2 linked regions of the Pelagibaculum spongiae genome follow. The protein of the gene in region 2 interacts with the protein of the main gene of each other region in a pairwise test. Links are inferred from orthologs where the notes say so. Each region holds a gene or a part of one and is shown on either strand. Other genes may lie near its edges.

Evidence for each region.
Region 1: the proteins of tusA (region 2) and DC094_RS04890 interact in binary tests that used the Escherichia coli proteins (3 or more experiments, as listed by UniProt). The link is inferred for Pelagibaculum spongiae from one-to-one orthologs.

The regions. Positions count from the first base shown.
Region 1 is NZ_QDDL01000001.1:1,137,849-1,141,077, reverse strand. What follows is about bases 141-3,041. They hold DC094_RS04890 (IscS subfamily cysteine desulfurase), read left to right. Parts: upstream 141-934; coding sequence 935-2,149; downstream 2,150-3,041. Other genes in these bases: hscB (Fe-S protein assembly co-chaperone HscB), read left to right, coding at 2,889-3,041; iscA (iron-sulfur cluster assembly protein IscA), read left to right, coding at 2,573-2,896; iscU (Fe-S cluster assembly scaffold IscU), read left to right, coding at 2,170-2,547; iscR (Fe-S cluster assembly transcriptional regulator IscR), read left to right, coding at 370-870. In the rest of the region: cysE (serine O-acetyltransferase), read left to right, coding at 1-130; more of hscB, read left to right, coding at 3,042-3,229. UniProt on the Escherichia coli protein: Master enzyme that delivers sulfur to a number of partners involved in Fe-S cluster assembly, tRNA modification or cofactor biosynthesis. Catalyzes the removal of elemental sulfur from cysteine to produce alanine.
Region 2 is NZ_QDDL01000008.1:36,094-39,261, forward strand. The notes cover bases 298-3,137. They hold tusA (sulfurtransferase TusA), read right to left. Parts: upstream 1,928-3,137; coding sequence 1,667-1,927; downstream 298-1,666. Other genes in these bases: DC094_RS16395 (insulinase family protein), read right to left, coding at 298-1,290; glnE (bifunctional [glutamate--ammonia ligase]-adenylyl-L-tyrosine phosphorylase/[glutamate--ammonia-ligase] adenylyltransferase), read left to right, coding at 2,026-3,137. In the rest of the region: more of DC094_RS16395, read right to left, coding at 1-297; more of glnE, read left to right, coding at 3,138-3,168. UniProt on the Escherichia coli protein: Sulfur carrier protein involved in sulfur trafficking in the cell. Part of a sulfur-relay system required for 2-thiolation during synthesis of 2-thiouridine of the modified wobble base 5-methylaminomethyl-2-thiouridine (mnm(5)s(2)U) in tRNA.

The sequences.
Region 1 (3,229 bases), on a different replicon or contig from region 2:
ACATATGCATGCTCAAGATAAGCGAGTTGAAGAACTCTGCAAGGCTGTGTGTGACGTAGGTGGTGAAGTCAGTAAAGATGAATTGCCAGAACTAAAAGATAAGGACATCAAGCTAGATCAAGATGATTAATTGCTGATTGTTGGAAAGTGATCTTGCTAGATTGAGCGGTGGTTTTGATGAATAATATTAGTAATATCTTATTCAAAAACAGGCCACTGAATTAGCTGTTTGGCGGCTAATTAGTACCGGTGCGAACAGGCGGTCGTGAGAGATTGATCAATGTATAGTTGATCCGTGTCAATAATACTTGACTATTTTGCTGGGTTAATTAGAATTCCAGCATGCCTGCAAAGCCGGAGAATAATTAAATGAAGTTGACCACGAAAGGTCGTTATGCGGTAACAGCCATGTTAGATCTGGCGCTGCACACTGACAAAGGACCGATTACCTTGTCTGATATTTCCCAACGACAGGGAATCTCTCTTTCCTATCTGGAACAGTTGTTCGCGCGGTTGCGTAAAAATAGCTTGGTTTCCAGTGTTCGTGGACCTGGTGGTGGATATCGTCTGGCAAGAACTGCCGATGAAATCTTCGTTGCGCAAGTCATTATCGCAGTCGATGAGCCTGTTGATGTGACGCGTTGCTCTGGTAAAGGCGGCTGCCAAGATGGACATATTTGCCTGACTCATAATTTATGGACCGATCTTAGCGATCAAATCCATCAATTCCTGAGCGGTATTTCTTTAGGACAAATTATTCAACAGCGACAAGTTCGACAAGTCGCAGAACGTCAGGATCAGCAAGTCGAAAACAATAGCGACGTAAAAGCTGAACTGATCAAATTAGATTCTATTGGCGCACTGGTCTGACCCCTATGTTGCCAACATCGAGTTATAATGGCGGTCTTCGCCGCTTCGCAGTATGGAGTCACTGATGCAATTGCCGATCTATCTGGATTACTCTGCTACCACTCCGGCCGACCCTCGTGTCGCAGCCAAAATGATTGAGTGTCTAGATCCTACAGGAAACTTTGGTAACCCTGCCTCCCGTTCCCATCTTTATGGTTGGAAAGCGGAAGAGGCTGTGGAAACTGCCCGCCGTCATGTTGCCGATCTGGTGAATGCAGACCCGCGTGAGATTGTTTGGACTTCAGGTGCGACTGAGTCAAACAACCTAGCGATCAAAGGTGCGGCGCATTTCTATGGTAAGAATGGCAAGCACATTGTGACCTGTAAAACAGAACACAAAGCCGTACTTGATACCTGTCGCCAATTAGAGCGAGAAGGTTATGAAGTCACTTATTTAGATCCAAACCCAGATGGCTTGATCCCATTAGATCGCTTCCGCGATTCATTGCGTGAAGACACCGTTGTTGCATCAATCATGCATGTAAACAATGAAATCGGTGTGATTCAAAATATTGCTGAAATGGGTGAAATCTGCCGTGAAAAGGGTGTGATTTTCCATGTCGATGCAGCGCAAAGCGCCGGTAAGGTTGAAATCGACCTGAAAGCATTGAAAGTCGATTTGATGTCGTTCTCCGCTCATAAAGCTTATGGCCCTAAAGGTCAGGGCGCGTTATATGTGCGTCGTAAGCCACGTATTCGTATCGAAGCGCAAATGCACGGCGGCGGTCATGAGCGCGGTATGCGATCAGGTACTTTGCCAACCCATCAAATTGTTGGCATGGGCGAAGCGTTCCGTATCGCAAAATTGGAAATGGCTGAAGAGCATGAGCGTGTACTTGCACTGCGCAATCGCATGTGGGCTGGTTTTCAGGTCATTGATGAAGTGAAACTGAACGGTGATCTTGAGCAACGTGTTGCCGGTAACCTGAACGTTAGCTTTAGCTTTGTAGAAGGCGAATCTCTGATCATGGCGCTAAAAGATTTAGCGGTATCTTCAGGCTCAGCCTGTACTTCAGCCAGCTTAGAGCCTTCCTATGTGTTGCGTGCTCTAGGTCTGGATGACGAACTGGCGCACAGCTCGATTCGTTTTAGTATTGGTCGTTTCTCCACTGAAGAAGAAGTGGATTTTGCGGTCGATCTGATCAAACAAAAAATTGGTAAGTTACGAGAAATGTCTCCGCTCTGGGATATGTTCCAGGAAGGCGTCGATTTGAAGTCTGTCAAATGGGCAGCGCACTAATACCTAACGGAGGCTAAATCATGGCATATAGCGACAAGTTGATGGATCACTACGAGAATCCACGCAATGTTGGCACGCTGGAAAAAGACGACGAGTCTGTTGGCACCGGAATGGTAGGTGCGCCAGCTTGTGGTGACGTAATGAAGCTTCAGATCAAGGTAAATGAAGACGGTGTGATTGAAGATGCCAAGTTCAAAACCTATGGCTGTGGTTCGGCAATTGCGTCCAGCTCTTTGGTAACTGAATGGGTGAAAGGCAAAACGGTTGATGAAGCCGCTCAAATTCGCAATACACAAATTGCAGAAGAGCTGGCGTTGCCACCGGTAAAAATTCACTGCTCAGTACTGGCTGAAGATGCAATCAAAGCCGCAGTAGAAGACTATAAGTCGAAGCATTAAGCATTAACATTCTGGAGAATAGAGAATGGCAGTAACCTTGACAGAGGCTGCAGCAAACCGGGTTCGGGTTTTTCTTGAAAAACGTGGCGGCGGGCTAGGCCTTAGGCTTGGCGTAAAAACCTCTGGTTGTTCAGGAATGGCCTATGTGCTGGAATTTGTTGATACATCAGATGATGGCGACCAGATGTTTGAAAATCATGGCGTTAAAGTCTTTATCGACGGTAAAAGCATGACGTATCTCGAAGGCACTCAGCTGGACTTTGTTAAGGAAGGCTTGAACGAAGGTTTTAGTTTTTCCAACCCTAATGTGAAAGACGCCTGCGGATGTGGTGAAAGCTTCCATGTCTGATGTTGCAGCCTTAACTGCTAACTATTTTCAACTGTTTGCACTGCCGGTCGATTTCACAATCGACCGGCAGTTGCTTGATAACAGCTATAGAAAACTGCAGCAGCAATTTCACCCGGATCGTTTTGCCACCGCTAGCGCAGCTGAACAGCGACTAGCAATGCAAATTTCTTCTCGTATCAATGAAGCCCAGCAAGCGCTAAAGCATCCCCGGTCTCGTGCCGCGTATATGCTAGAGCTGCAAGGTCGTGATATGAGTAGCGAACGCACCACCAACGATATGATCTTTCTAATGCAGCAAATGGATCTTCGTGAACAAGTCGCTGAAGCATCGAA
Region 2 (3,168 bases):
TGCAGTTCCAGAAGGACTGCCCTTGGATTGGAATTGAAAGCTTAAATCAGAAAGCTTGGTTTGTTCTTGGAAAATTGATTCTCGAATACCGCGGCTGTGAATTAAATGTAAATAGCCAAAAACTGTTTCAGTAATCGCATCGATATTTTCCAGCCCTGCAGGTGTCAGGCTCATATTAATGCTGAAGTTACTATATTCACCAGGAACATCACGACCACCAGCGCCTAAAGAATCAATCCAGCCTTTGCTTTTTAATAAACTGTGTAAACTACCTTGCCCTTCATGCCCTAACAGCTTGCCTAAATACTGCAATGGCTTTTCAGCTTCATGGCCAACTAATGTTGGTAGCGGAAATTCCAGTAATAAATCTCGAGTATCAGCAAGTGGCTCTAGATTAATTCGAACCCCCTTTTGTTTTGCGGTGTAAGGCTCAATACCAATTGAATTATCGGTTGATGGGCCTTCAGGCACACCTTTAAATGAAGCCATTGCCCAGCTTTCTAATGTATCTAAATCTTCTTTACCGGAGATCACAACACTCAGGTTGCCTGAAACATAATAGGTATCGTAAAAGTCTTTCAAGTCCTGCCACAGTGAAGTGCCATCTTCATTATTCAGTGTTTGCAGGTTACCAATCGAAAATTTGCTCGCTGGGTGCTCAGGGTTAGCGGTTTGGCCAAGTGCGAGGTAATTTCTCCAGCCATCTTCTTTGGCATGCAGTTTATATTCGGAATCGACTGCATTTCGCTCACGATCTACATATGCAGGGTCTAGCTTAGGCGATACGAAAAACTGAGCTAACTGATCGAGTGCTGGCTGTAATTGCTGGGCATTAATATCGAAAAAATAATTGGTGTGGGTGCGTGAAGTAAATGCGTTGGCCCCACCACCATTTGCCTGAATAAATTTGAAGTAGCCATCAACTTCTGGGTACTTGGCATTGCCAAGGAACAACATGTGCTCCAGAAAGTGCGCTAAACCATTGCGGTTATCAGGGTCTTGCCAACTGCCTGCTGCCACATTAACTGCCGCTGCGGCCTTATCGGCTTCTTCATCTGAAATGAGTAACAGCTGCATGCCGTTATCCAAGCTCAAATAACGATATTGACGCATATCCGCCGGACTTTTAATCACAATCTGGTCGGCTGGATTGGCTGCTTGGGTGACTGAATCTGCAACAGGATCCGCTGGATAAATTAGGTCAGTGACCGTTTTAATCGGGTTTTGTCCACAACCTGATAAAACCAGTGCACCGGAAATAACTAAAGGTAAAAGTCGAAGTTTGGGCATTCTGGATCCTGTCAGAGTTTAAATGTTGTTGAAAATTAATTGTTAAATGTATGGCTGATTTGCTGTGGCCAACACACCTGTTGGCACAACCTTTGAGCATAGCTATCTGTTTTGCTCTTGGCTGATACGGATATATGCCGACAATCAATCAGACTCAAGAATCAACCAAAATAGTCAAAGGGTAGTTTTAAATAGCGCTTTCAGATAACGGTTTAGACAAGGACGGTAACCCAAAGGTCAGGGCTTGTCTGTTATTTGATAATAGCGAGAAAAACAGAGCAACCATCTGCTGAGCAATCTATGGCTTTTATCTATAGCAGATGGTGCAACCGAATTAGAAGTTGTTCGATGGTTTTTTAGCGATGGTAATAAAAAATTATTGTTTTTTAATGAAATAGAGCAGCGGCTCAGACTCGATATCGCTGAAGATCATGTCATGACCAAGAAAATTGCAAAATTTAGGGATGTCACGCGTGGTCGCCGGATCGGTGGCAATCACTTTAAGAATTTCACCAGGCTGCATATCGCGCACAGCATTGTGCAGCATCATCACCGGTTCCGGGCAGTAGAGTCCCGAAGTGTCTAAAAGGTGCTGGTGCTCGGGCAAGTGGGTCGGTGATTCAGGTGTTGTGCTCATAGGGTGACAGTTTTTCTGCAGCAGTTTCAAAGTTGCGACTTATATTACACCACGAACGCTGTCTCGGCTGCCAATTGCTGCTTTGGGTGCTGCCGGTTATGATCCTTGTCATGCCCGCCAGCCACGTGGTTGTTATGACGCTGCAACAAAATCAGACTCAACAGCAAAACAAAAGCCAAACCCACCGTACTCTGCTATCAGAAAAAGCCTTACCGGCTGAACTTCAGCAACAGGCCGAGCAATCTTGGCAGCGCCTGCAAGAGCAGCATAGTGCTTTCGTACTATCAGAACAGCTACCGGAATCCTTGCACGAACCGCTATTAAAGCTGCTCGCTTTAAGTGATTTCGCATTGGAAACCTTGCTTAAGCATCCGCAGTTGCTCGAGCAATTGCAGCAAAGTGGTGAGCTCACTGATTCACCGTCGCCAGAAGTCATGGCGCAGCAAATGCAGCAGTTATTGGCGGAAGTTAATAACGAAGCCGAGTTAATGAAAGCACTACGTCAATATCGCACCCGTCATATGTTGGCGATTATCTGGCGTGACCTCCTAGCCGATTCACCGCTAAATCAGGTCTGCTTTGATTTATCGACCATGGCACGAATCTGTGTCGATCAAGCTCTGCAGTTGTTATATCAATGGCATTGTCGTGACTGGGGAACGCCGATTGGCGAAGAGTCAGGCTTACCGCAGCAGATGGTTGTGCTGGGTATGGGCAAGCTAGGTGCGGCTGAACTGAATTTATCTTCTGATATCGATTTAATCTTCAGCTGGCCAGAGCCGGGCATGACTCAAGGTGGTCGTCGCCAATTGGCTAATGAACAGTTTTTCACTCGGCTGGGTCAGGCATTAATTCGATCAATCAATACCCACAATGCCGATGGTTTTGTATTCCGGGTCGATATGCGACTTCGTCCCTATGGCGATAGTGGCGCCTTGGCCATGAGTTTTCCGGCAATGGAAACCTACTACCAAGAACAAGGGCGTGATTGGGAGCGCTACGCCATGATCAAGGCGCAGCCCATTAGTGGCCAAGCTGAAGATCGTGCAGAGCTCATGGCTTTACTGAAGCCTTTTGTATTCCGCCGTTATGTGGATTTTTCTGCGATAGAAGCGCTGCGCGACATGAAGCAGCTCATCAGCCGAGAACAGCGCCGCCGCGGCATGACCGATAATATTAAACTCGGCCCGGGTGGCATTCGAGAAATTGAATTTGTCGGCCAAGCTTGGCAGCTAATTCGC